One region of the Neobacillus sp. NPDC097160 genome, then DNA from elsewhere that is predicted to be linked to it. Evidence: predicted binding sites of a transcription regulator. Region 1 holds the regulator's gene; each other region holds the start of a gene.
What was found. The regulator Rex, encoded in region 1, represses fermentation and respiration genes when NADH is low (regulators of the CRP and FNR family bind a similar motif). The targets are predictions, from matches to a motif close to TTGTGAAATATTTCACAA.
Positions count from the first base shown of each region.

Region 1 (3,159 bases):
TCAAATACTACACACTCTATATCGCTGTTAACTGTTCCTTTTCCATTGATAGTTACATGGTGAAATTCCCCGCCGTTTGCTGACCCAAAGCCGTTAAGATTCAGGTCTCCCCTTTTTTTCGTATCCATGGTCATTCTCCTTTATAATAGTTTCGCTTTCATCTCTTCCATACATTTCACAAGAGAAAGCTGCACAACGATTTTCGTTCCCTGTTCAAACTTTATTTCCTCCGTATTTATGAGTAAAAAGCACGATGAAACCCCCAATTTTCTTGTCAGCACGATTTCCCCGTTTTTCTGTTTGATTAATCCCCTATTATCCTTTACGACTTGAAGCAGCATTTTCCCTTCATCTAGGTTAATTTCCCCGGATTGCAGCAGCTTCTCTAATACATAGACTTCAAGAATTCTTGAAAAATCAAAATGTGATCCGCCCTTTTCATGCTCAAGATATAAGTCCATAACCGCACCCGAAACAATGTTACGTTTTACTAGTTCATCATTAGTGAAATGTAACTCTGTTACATTAGGAGAAAACATATCTGCCAGTTCATCCAAGGAAAGATTCTCTTTCATCGTCTGAATCTTGTCGATCCGTTCTAAGATCTTTTCTTTTGGAAAAAATGTTTCCTGGCCCGTAAACGTTGACTTTCGAACAAACCATTCCTCTGGAATGAGATCCTTTCGTTTCCAGCGATATAGCTGTCCGTACGAAATCCCTGCCATATCCAATAAATCCTTTTTAGAAATTAACTCCTCGCTCATTAGTAAAAACCCCTTTCTGTCTTATAATGTAACATAACACTGTTACGCATGTAAAGACTGAAAATAAAAAAAGGGCTATTCACCACTTTCTGTGAATAACCCACTTCAACTTATTCTTCTATTTCCTCTGTCTCTGTCGGATAATGCTTTAAAAAGTAAATGAGTGATTGCAGTTCTACTGCTAAGTCGATATGATGAACCCGAATGGACGGAGGGACATTTAATCTTGCCGGGGTAAAGTTTAATATCCCTTTCACATCAGCTTTCACAAGTCGGTCGGTAATCATCTGTGCTACGGGAGCCGGAACGGTTAGAATCGCAACTGATATTTGTGCATCCGTCAGCACCTTTTCCAATTCATCCATATTGTAAACCGGTACCTCGCGGATTTTGGTTCCCATTTTTGCCGGATCGACATCGAAAGCACATTCTATTTTTGTGTTATTATTTTTTAAAAAATTATAGTTTAAAAAGGCCGTACCAAGATTACCTACGCCAATTAACGCAACCTTTGTTAATTCATCCTGGTCGAGTGTTTTACGAAAGAAGGTTAGTAAGTAATTGACATTGTACCCATAGCCTTTTTTCCCTAATGCACCGAAATACGAAAAATCGCGGCGAATCGTTGCCGAATCGACCTTAACCGCTTCACTTAATTCCGCAGATGAGACCCTTTGCTTGCCGGAAGTATGCAGGTTTTTTAAAAATCGATAATAGAGGGGCAGCCGTTTGGCTGTCGCCTGTGGTATCTTCATCGTTTCATTACTCATAATCTCCCACACCCCTTTAAATTTTAGTTAACGATCATTTCACTTGTTCAGTTCGCTTAAAGTCACCATTTTTTCCGCCCGTTTTCTCAACTAAATAGGTCGGTCCAATGACCATGCCTTTATCGACTGCTTTACACATATCATAGACGGTTAAAGCACAAGCTGAAGCGGCTGTTAACGCTTCCATTTCCACACCCGTGTTCCCTTTTGTTTTAACCGCTGCAGCAATTTGTAATTGATAATTTTCTTGCTGACCCTTTTCCCATGAAAAGGAGATATTTACCCCTGTTAAGGGAATTGGATGACACATCGGAATGAGATCCCAAGTCTTTTTAGCCGCCATGACTGCCGCAACCTGAGCTACTGCTAAAACATCACCTTTTTTCATGTCATGATTGGTTATTTTTTCAAAAATTTCTTTACTAACCGTTATGCTGGAATGAGCCAGAGCGGTACGTGCCGTTTCCAGTTTGTCGCTGACATCGACCATCTTTGCTCTGCCTTCTTTATTAAAATGAGTAAATTCTACCATAAAAAATATCCTCCTATCCAAAAATAATACACTATTTTTCCTTTTATGTGTGTGAAACTTTGAACTTTTTTATCTGAGTAAAGACATCGCCTGATACTGAAAGACTAGCGCTTTATTGCCGACATTCCCTTTATACGGTACACTACTAGTATGTACAGAGGTGAATAAAGATGATTTTGTTGCAGGTTAATCAACTACAAAAATATTATGGCGCTGACCTTATTTTATCGAATATAAAGCTAGAATTACAAACGCGGGACCGAGTTGCCCTCGTCGGTCGAAACGGCGCTGGAAAATCGACATTATTGAAGATTATTGCCGGCCACTTGTCACATGATGGCGGTGAGATTATCAAGCCAAAAGAAGTGACGATCGGCTATTTAGCGCAAAATACCGGCCTTGAATCTAATTTGTCCATTTGGGAAGAAATGTTGACTGTCTTCGAACCGCTTCGCACGATGGAAAAATCACTGCGCAATCTGGAAGTGCAAATGGCCGATCCTAATGTGTTCGAAAACACGGTGAAATACGAGAGAATTATAAAAGAATATGATCAGCTCCAAGTGCAATTTAAGGAACAGGGAGGCTATCAATACGAAGCAGATATGCGCTCCGTCCTGCATGGGTTAAATTTTCTCGAAAGTTCCCTAATGATTTCTAGTTTAAGCGGCGGACAGAAAACCCGGCTAGCCCTTGGCAAGCTGCTGTTAACGAGACCCGATATCTTAATTCTGGACGAGCCCACAAACCATCTGGATATTGATACCCTATCATGGCTCGAGCAATACTTGCAGGGCTATGATGGCGCGATTTTAATTGTTTCCCATGACCGCTATTTTTTAGATAAGGTTGTTACACAGGTCTATGAGGTATCACGAAAGCAAATCGCGCGGTTTACGGGTAATTATAGTTCTTACCTTGAACAAAAAGCCGCTAATTATGAGCGCGACATAAAACTTTATGAAAAGCAGCAGCAAGAAGTCGATAACCTAAAGGACTTTATCCAACGGAATTTAGCGCGGGCCTCGACGACAAAACGAGCACAAAGCCGCCGGAAAAAGCTTGAAAAAATGGAGATTATGGACCGTCCGCT
Region 1 is NZ_JBIWDU010000022.1:87,397-90,555, forward strand. Features, by position in the region: gene ACIQXV_RS25475 (polymer-forming cytoskeletal protein) at 1-128, opposite strand, end outside; gene ACIQXV_RS25480 (YhbD family protein) at 141-764, opposite strand; gene ACIQXV_RS25485 (redox-sensing transcriptional repressor Rex) at 875-1,534, opposite strand; gene moaC (cyclic pyranopterin monophosphate synthase MoaC) at 1,569-2,066, opposite strand; gene ACIQXV_RS25495 (ABC-F family ATP-binding cassette domain-containing protein) at 2,237-3,159, shown strand, end outside.

Region 2 (3,159 bases), on a different contig from region 1:
TATTTTCTCCCATTATAATTTAAATGTTTCGAAAATAGAAATAAATATTTCTTATTTTGTTCATTCAGTAGTAAGATAAGATAGAAAAATATTAAGTTAAAAAAGAAGGGATACAATGAATCAACAAGCAGTTTTACCTACGAAGGTTCCAAAAGCATCAGAATCCACTATGTTTAAAATTCTTTTTATCATCGGGCTTTGCCATTTATTGAATGATGCCATTCAAGCTGTTGTACCAGCTATGTTCCCCATTTTAGAAAAATCAATGGGTTTAAGCTTTACCCAGCTTGGAATCATTGCATTCTCATTAAATATGGTCTCATCTGTTATGCAGCCAGTAGTAGGGATGTTAACTGACAAAAAGCCAATGCCCTATGCCCTGCCAATTGGTCTCACATTTACATTATTCGGCATCCTTGGATTGGGGTTTGCACCTAGTTTTGCGATGATTGTTTTGTCTGTCCTTTTTATCGGCCTGGGTTCGGCAGTTTTTCATCCCGAAGGCTCACGGGTGGCTTATATGGCTGCAGGGAAGAGAAGGGGGCTTGCACAATCTATTTATCAAGTGGGGGGGAATACTGGTCAAGCGTTAGCCCCAGTCATTACCGCATTAATATTAGTTCCACTTGGACAAATTGGCGCATCCTGGTTTACACTTGTTGCTGCGCTTGCGGTCATTTTGCTCATTTATATTGCCAATTGGTATAATCAGAGATTAATAACTTTTCCTAATCCAGTAAAGAAAAAGAGCACTAATGTAAGTAAGAAGCAAGGTTTATCCAAAGAAGTAAAAAATACATTAGCCTTGATTCTGCTATTAATCTTTGCAAGAACTTGGTATTCTTCCGGTATCACCAATTTCTACACATTTTATGCGATTAAAGAATATTCCCTTACGATTAAAGAATCGCAAATCTTTTTATTCGCATTTTTAGTTTCTGGAGCCATTGGTACCTTCTTTGGCGGGCCGCTGTCAGACCGATTTGGAAAGAAAAACATTATCTCCTTTTCCATGTTATCGACTGTGCCTTTTTCTATTCTCATACCTTATGTATCGCCAACCGTGGCCTTTATCTTCCTTATTCTTACCGGATTTATTTTAATGACTAGTTTTTCCGTTACTGTCGTGTATGCACAAGAATTAGTCCCAGGGAAAATTGGCACGATGTCGGGTTTGACAGTTGGCCTTGCGTTTGGAATGGGGGCAATCGGTTCAGTCGGGCTGGGATCCATTGCAGACTGGATTGGCCTACAATCAATGATCACCTGGCTTGGGTTATTGCCTCTACTGGGTTTAATTGCTTTCCTCCTCCCATCAGATCAAAAGGTTTGGGAATGGAATCAAATAAAATAAGGATGGGCTCGCGCCCATCCTTATTTTATTTCCTTAATTTTTCGGTATAATTCCGCCTTCTCCTCACCTGTCAGCATTCTTTCTGCCATTGGGAATAACACGTTTTCTTCCTTGGAGAAATGCTCGGTCAAAATAAAATAGGCATTTTGAATTAATTCCGCTAATTTTTTCTTTTCATCTGTTGATGTCTGACCAGCTTCTGCCTTCGCTAGAAAGGCACCGATATTTGCTTTTGCTTGATCATGCTCATATTCCATCACCGCAATCGGTCCGGAAGTTGTCCCAATATAGACACCCATCATCGGAAAAAGGACACCCTCTTCTCCTTCTGAATGCGGATCTAACGCTGCCTTAAATTCTTTAACTTTTACTATTAATTCTCCAAAATTATGATCTGCATCTGTTTCTTGATCAATTTTCTGCGTTAATCCGTATAATCCTTCTAGTTGATCCAATAACGGCGGGTGTTCACTTTTTAATTGTTTAAGTCCTTCGCTTAATTCAGCTTGGGGCATTCCCCCAAAATCACTCATGCAGCCACTCATAATCCTTCACCTCTATCGTTTTCTTTTGTCTCAAGTATAAAAGTAACCATTTATTTATGTAGTGATTGATGTCACATTAATAAGCAAATGTAAAAGTGATGCGATGTTTTTGACATTTTTATGAAAACGCTTTAATTTTTTTGAAAAGTTTTACCAATTATCACACAAAAAATGTTGAAAGGCTCATATAATATAGTTAGAACTTATAAGGGAGGTCAAAAATAGATGAAAACCCCAAATTACCATGACTTTTATCAAAAGGCATTAATACCGATTGGATTAAATGACCGAATGTCCCTGCAGGAATCTGAAAGCTTCTACTCTGATTCACCTTCCACTCATTGGCTGATTGCCGTTGAAGGGGTACAGCTCCCACAGCCAAACATATACTATAATTGGAAAGTGAGTATATACCCTGCTGATGGTGAAGGTGATTTCAATTGGAGAAAGCCTTATTATTGTTCAGCAACTTTGAGGTTAATGGATGATGCAATAGCACTTGCTACTACATTAGTTGCATTAAGTAAAAAAGATGAACTTTCCTCAGCAGCCCTATTAGAGAAAATAAGCTAAACCCCTAAATATTTATCTTCTGCTTCACCTTCTTTTTACCCTTACTTGTGAAAAAACCTACATATAGTGATAAAAGCGTATGGCTTCTTGATTCTCAAAGTAGACATTTTGCTTTCTTATCCAAAAAAATGCTGCTTGCACAAATGGCAAACAGCACTTTTTAAATTTTAGGAATTAAGCAAGTCGGAACACAATCCCATGTCCGCCTTTAGGGTATTCCCATTTAATGTTCTGGTATGGGCAACCAATTCGGCAGCTGCCGCATTCATGACAGCCTTCGTAACCTACCTGCATGCGTGTCCCTTCCCACTTATAAACCTCAGCCGGGCAAAATACTGTACAAATTTTATCGGGACATTGAGTCATGCAAACATCATGGTCAAGGATGGTCAAATGGGATTTGGTATCACACTTAAATCTGAGGAGGTACTGTTTTTCCTCGATATTCTTCGTTGACATTATTTCACCGCCTTCCAAGCACGATAAATATCTTGCAATACTCGAAGCGTTCCTTTTTCAGCTGTTACACTCTTCATGATTTGTTTTTGCTTTTCACGTTTTGGCGTGCCATCAACTGTGAAGAATTTACTCATTGCCTTGTTCATCATTGGTACATACTCATTAAAGTATTGAGGATACTTTTCAAATGTATGTGCCGCATCTTTGTATTTCTCTAAGTCCTTGATG
Region 2 is NZ_JBIWDU010000017.1:105,256-108,414, reverse strand. Features, by position in the region: gene ACIQXV_RS22320 (MFS transporter) at 116-1,354, shown strand; gene ACIQXV_RS22315 (hemerythrin domain-containing protein) at 1,375-1,899, opposite strand; gene ACIQXV_RS22310 (hypothetical protein) at 2,125-2,472, shown strand; gene ACIQXV_RS22305 (ferredoxin family protein) at 2,647-2,931, opposite strand; gene ACIQXV_RS22300 (FAD-dependent oxidoreductase) at 2,931-3,159, opposite strand, start outside.
Region 2: ACIQXV_RS22315 (hemerythrin domain-containing protein) is a predicted target of Rex. The motif match lies at 2,038-2,055, and genes of this name have one in related genera.

Region 3 (3,159 bases), on a different contig from region 1:
GAAAGCGAAAATCCGGTCCGCCGTATGAAACAGTCGCATCCCGCCCTGCCGGTACATAGCCGACAGACAAGGAGTGGTGATGCTTTTCAACATAATTAACACCTATTTGATCAACAGCATTAAACAAGGTTGAAGAAGTTTGACAAATACCACCGCCGATTCCATCGACTAATTGCTTATTAACAATCTCTTTAGCTGGTTGATACCCATGTTCAACGTCACTAGGGCCAACAGTTGTATTAAAGGAGAAAATATCCTGAGTTCCAACAATAATATTATCAATGGCTTGTGCCGATAGCTCAATATTTTTTGATCGGCCCACCACCCCGATATTAAAGTAAGTCGTGAAGGATGAAAGGACTACCTCACTTAAATGGGCAACATCTTCAGGTTTATAGCCGCTTTCGGTCACAACCAGCGGAAGTTCGACATCACCACCCGTGATGGATGCCGTCATTACTCTTTCCACTAATTCGGCTTCATCTAGAATAATCTGAGACATTCCTTTAATGACCTGACCATTTGCATCAATCTTATCAAGCACCATACGCTGGTCATATCCGGTTATAGTTTCTGTTCCCCTCGCTAACTCCTTCGCCCATTTTTCCATTTCTTTTTTATATGTTTCTGGATCTGTCTCAAATCCTAAATCTACCGGTAAAAAAGATTTTAAAATGTTTTTCGTATTCGGGTCAATGACTTTTACGACAATTGGTTTTTGTTCTTCTACCTTTGGGGGTTCCGGCGGCTTTTGATTCGGCTTCTCCTGTGGTTCGGTAACCTTCCCATCTTGAGAGGTTTCTTTAGCCGTCTTTTCTGAACACCCCGCCAGTCCTATTAAACTACCAATTAATAAAATGGAAACTGCCCATGTCCGTTTAACCATTTCCCACAACTTCTCCTCTTTCTCTTTATTCTTTGATGTCCGACCCTTTTACTGTGGATATTCGATCGGAATGACTCTCATTCACCCATTTTATGCCTTTCAACATGTCTATATTACAGGGCGATCACAAAAATTAAAGGAAAGTTACAAAGCATTAGAAAAGCGCAAGCGCCCTGGTCAGCGGCGTATGGCCTCCTCGAAAAAGCTAACGCTTTTTCTTCGTGCGATGCTTATGCTGTCGAAGAATTCCTTGTGGAGCGCTCCAACTGAGATAAAGGAAACACGGAGAGCTTCTACTATTACCCCACTTTTTCCATAGACTTAATAACATTTGCCTTGGAATATGGCGGTTCATTTTTTCTATAAGCGTACCAATAAGCCATCGCGATAAAAATGGTGCCGCCAACAGCATTTCCTAAAAATACCGGAATAAAATTACCTACATATTCAAGCCAGGTAAAATGGCCGGCGAAGATCGCTGCAGGGATAACGAACATATTTGCGACAACATGTTGGAATCCGATAGCTACAAAGGTCATCGTCGGAAACCAAATGCCGGCAACTTTTCCGGCGATATCATTTGCGCCGTAAGAAAGCCACACGGCCGCCGCAACAAGCCAATTACAGCCAATCCCGGAAATAAATGCTTGGATAAACGATGCTTCAAGCTTGTGCTCTGCGATACTTATTGTCTTCGTAAGGTAAGGTGCTGTTTCAGTTAGTCCCACAAGATGGCCGAAAAAGTAGGCAACAAAAATAGCGCCAGCAAAGTTACTGACCGAAACAAGGAACCAATTAAAGAATACTTGCCTGGTGCTGACCTTGTTCGCCATCCTTGCCAGTGGCACAGCCATCATATTCCCCGTTAACAATTCCCCGCCTGCAAGTAAGGTAAGGATAAGGCCGATTGGAAACACGGATGCACCAATCAAACTGCTTAATCCCTCTAAATTAGGTGATAATGTCGCCGTCACACGAATGAACAACAAGTATCCTAATGCAATGAATGCACCTGCTTCAAAACCTAATATCAACGTTTGTCCAGTTGGATATTTTACCTTTTTAACTCCATTTCCAACAGTTATTTCTAAAATTTCTTCGGGTTTACTGTACCCCATACGATTACTCCTTTTTACAAAAACTTTTGTTTGTGAGACATTTAACATACTTCTATTTTATAGGAATTTATCCCACATTCTTGTGAACTTTTTTTAACTATTTCATTGAAGGAATTTTACAAACAAAATAACGCAAAATTGACTTGGTATTTAGCTGCTAAAAACTGCTGTTTATTGTTTGTAGTAGTGTGAATTTCGACAAAATTCTACATTAATCAAACCACTTAACCGTCTTTCGTTACAAAGTATGTTATACTATATATAATGAACAGATTTAATAGAGCCAACATATAGATAATAGGTTCAAAAAGGCCATGTCAATATAGTTTTGGTCCTAACATAAACTGCCTTTTGATGAACTTGCGATTGCGAAAGAAATAATTGTAGAAAAGGTGTTAAATATGGAAAATTCAATTGAAACAGTTTATTTCTTAGAGAACCCAGAGAAAAATATTATTAAATTTGCAACAGGCACACAGCTGCGCTATGAGGATGTCATAAAAGAGGTTTTTGGTGTGGCATGTATCAATGATTTACACATGATGCTTCAATATAACAAAAGTTTTCAGACGAGCATATGTAATAGCTATGGAATCAGCGAAAAAAAGATTACCCTGGATAAAATTATACGGATTGCCTCTAAAACAGATATGCTTCGATTAAAAAAACAACTGCTTGAACAACAAAAAAACAGCATAAATGTAATGCAACTTGAAGAAGAATATTCAATCGAGCGCCCGTTTGATTCCATAATAAAACTCCAAGAAGGCCTATACCAATGGGATGACGCCAATTTCTCCTACAACGCTGTTACAAATGGTGCCTGACACCCTTTCTTTTATTTTGATAGTGATAATAAAATAAAATAGTTACCCTTTTCAGCAAACGAAAAAGACTACCCGCACTAATAATGCTGGGTAGTCTTTTTCGTTTGCTACTTAAACATTCAACCTATTTACGTTTTTTCTTCTGATCCTTAGAAGATGTCATTTTTCCTAATAAAAATGCCCCTGCTGCAACACCGATAATGGTGTTGGTTTTTTTGTTAAAAACTTGCTTTGCAACAAGATTTAAATTTTGCGGTCTTTCTGCCAGACGTCTCATGAAATATCCGTACCAGTCATTTCCAAATGGAACATAGGTGCAGAAGTTATA
Region 3 is NZ_JBIWDU010000005.1:247,593-250,751, forward strand. Features, by position in the region: gene ACIQXV_RS09540 (VanW family protein) at 1-886, opposite strand, end outside; gene ACIQXV_RS09545 (formate/nitrite transporter family protein) at 1,186-2,004, opposite strand; gene ACIQXV_RS09550 (hypothetical protein) at 2,406-2,831, shown strand; gene ACIQXV_RS09555 (proline dehydrogenase family protein) at 2,956-3,159, opposite strand, start outside.
Region 3: ACIQXV_RS09545 (formate/nitrite transporter family protein) is a predicted target of Rex. The motif match lies at 2,035-2,052, and genes of this name have one in related genera.

Region 4 (3,159 bases), on a different contig from region 1:
CTGTAATATAGAATAAGACGAATTCCACGTCTTTTTTTCACAAGGCTGTCTCACCATCGTGAGGCAGCCTTGTTTTTTATACTTACTAATTATTTCTGTTCCTGCTTCTCTCTTAATGCTTTTGGAATGTAGACGCAGAATGGCTCGCTTTCAAGGTAGTCACCTGTCATGGCATATGCCCTTGACCTTGAACCGCCGCAAACATAGCGAAACTCACAGACACCGCATTTACCCTTAAATCCGTCTGGATTTCTTAACGCCTTAAAGATTGGAGATTCACGGTAAATTTCTGCTAATGGTGTTTCGCGAACATTCCCAGCCTTAACAGGTAATAATCCGCTTGGATAAACATCACCAATATGCGAAATAAACACAAAACCATTACCATCATTCACACCTTTAGGTGCACGCCCAAGCCCGTCGATGGAGCCGGTTAGGCCTTTTTCAGTTAAGGCAGATAAATAGTCGATTTCATCTGTCTGCGCCTTTGCTTCACGCATTTTTTGCTGAATAACTACACGGCGGTGATGCATTGCTTCTGTCGTTTTAATATCAAATGATACCCGTTTACTAAGATCATACAGCCAGCGTAAGACCTTTTCATGTTCAACAGGTGAAATCATATCTGAAACTTGACCTCTTCCAGTAGGAACAAGGAAGAAGACGCTCCAAAGCACACAATTTAATTCCTCCACCATTTTTGCCATTTCATCAAGGTATTCAACATTATACCTGGAAATAACGGTATTAATCTGTATCGGAATTTCAAGCTCATGCAAATATTTTATCCGTTCCATTGTCAAATCAAAAGAACCTGCAGTTCCCCGGAAGTGGTCATGAATTTCGGCAGTAGGTCCGTCAATACTAAATGCCCAGCGAGAAAGACCGACCTCTTTTGCTTTTTCAATCGCTTCTTTTGTTACATTCGGGGTCGCACTCGGTGTCATCGATACCCGTACTCCCATTTCCACAGCATATTTAGCGATATCAAAGATATCTTCCCTCATCAAAGGGTCGCCGCCTGTAAAGACAAGGATTGGGTTATTCATATCATATATTTGATCGATAAGATTTTTTCCTTCTTCGAATGATAGCTCGCGTGGATCTCGTGTGTATTGTGCATCTGCACGACAATGCAGACATTTTAATTGGCAAGCACGTGTCAGCTCCCAAATAACGATAAATGGATCTTTATTAAAATCTCGGTGAAAAGACAAATGAAACGCCTCCTAAACGGCCATTTCAAACTCAAACAGCCTTAATACTGTGTATTATAAAGGTGTTTATGTTTGAAAAAAGTGAACTATCTCACAACCTTGAGATTATATATGTCCGTTTTGTGAAGTATGTAGAATCAAAAAAAACAGCAGATCTTCTGCTGTTTTAGGAAATCGTTAAAACTTCATATTTTGCTGCCAGGTCAATGAAGTCGCCCATTCCGCTAATTTTTCCAACTGCCAATTTTTCTGTCACTTCATAATGATCAGCACATGTTTTACACGCTAAAATCTCGACACCTTTTGCTTCCAATTCCTTCAAATGCACCGAAACAAATGATTCTTCGGTCATCGTTAACACACCACTGTTCATACAAAAAACAGCTGCAGGAAGTTCTTCTTTTTGCTTTAAAATCGTAAAAAATGTTTCAAGGATATTCTCACCAAGAATTTGGTCACCCCTGCCAAGCTGGTTCGAGCTAACTAAAATCACTTTGTTTTTCATTTGTTTTTTAACTCCTTAGCGAATGCCTAAAGCAATTTTTGCATAGCGTGACATCATCTCTTTGTTCCAAGGCGGATTCCAAACAATATTTACATCCGTTTCTTTTATTTCAGGAATATCTGCCAGCGATCTTTTCACTTGGTCAACAATTGTTCCTGCAAGCGGACAACCCATTGAAGTTAAAGTCATTGTGATTGAGACTTTTCCCTCATCATCCATTTCAACATTATAAACTAAGCCTAAATTGACAATGTCTACACCTAACTCAGGGTCAATAACTAGTTCTAATGCCCCCATAATATTTTCTTTTAATTCTTCATTCATATGGATTCACTCCTTAATATATTTTTATTTACTTCATGGAAGGTTTTTATTACAATTTCCAAAAAGCGATTAATTAAATCTACTTCCAAAAGTATATAGTCTTTTAATGGCCTTTGGTGTGAATTTTTTTACAGTTTAGATATAAAATTGTTAACATAGGGAGTATAGAGATAAAAAGTTTCTATTCGTTTGAAAAAGTTATCTTAAATCTAGTTTATCATGTAAACAAATTTTTTCCTAAATCATTGCTTTCATTTAATGAAATTCAAAATTAGAAGGAGTTCATATGGCAGAGAGACATTTAATCGCATTAGATTTAGATGGAACATTGTTAAAAGATGATAAAACAATTTCCCCTAAAAATAAGGAAATAATCCAAAAAGCAAGAGCGGAAGGCCACATTGTCATGATTGCAACCGGAAGACCTTATCGTTCCAGTGAAATGTATTATCACGAATTGGAGCTAGACACACCAATTGTTAATTTTAACGGCGCATTCATGCATCACCCACGCAACAATAACTGGGGATTTTATCATGAGCCGCTTGATATCAAGGTAGCAAAAGACATTGTCGAGGCATGCAGAAGTTTTCATTTTCATAATATTATCGCCGAAGTGATAGACGATGTTTATTTTCATTATCACGATGAAAAGCTATTAGATATTTTTAGCTTTGGCAATCCAAAAATCACCACAGGTGATCTACAAAATTTTCTAAACGATTCACCTACAAGCATGCTGATCCACACAGAGGAAGATCAGCTTAAACAGATTCGTGACCATCTATCTGAGGTGCATGCTGAAGTGATTGAGCAACGAAGCTGGGCAGCCCCATGGCATGTTATCGAAATTATTAAGGTTGGTTTAAACAAGGCTGTTGGCTTAAAAAAGGCGGCTGATTACTTTGGGATACCAGCTGAAAGGATAGTTGCATTTGGCGATGAGGATAATGATTTGGAAATGCTTGAATATGCCGGACATGGGATTGCAATGGGGAATGCCATTGATCAAGTAAAAAATATCGCCAATGATGTGACCCTTAGTAATGAAGAAGACGGAGTAGGTCAATATTTGGCGGATTTGTTAAATATAAAATAATAACGTGTTTTCAC
Region 4 is NZ_JBIWDU010000021.1:92,420-95,578, forward strand. Features, by position in the region: gene ACIQXV_RS25075 (Crp/Fnr family transcriptional regulator) at 1-16, shown strand, start outside; gene ACIQXV_RS25080 (TIGR04053 family radical SAM/SPASM domain-containing protein) at 90-1,217, opposite strand; gene ACIQXV_RS25085 (DsrE family protein) at 1,384-1,722, opposite strand; gene ACIQXV_RS25090 (metal-sulfur cluster assembly factor) at 1,738-2,046, opposite strand; gene ACIQXV_RS25095 (Cof-type HAD-IIB family hydrolase) at 2,333-3,145, shown strand.
Region 4: ACIQXV_RS25080 (TIGR04053 family radical SAM/SPASM domain-containing protein) is a predicted target of Rex. The motif match lies at 1,297-1,314, and genes of this name have one in related genera.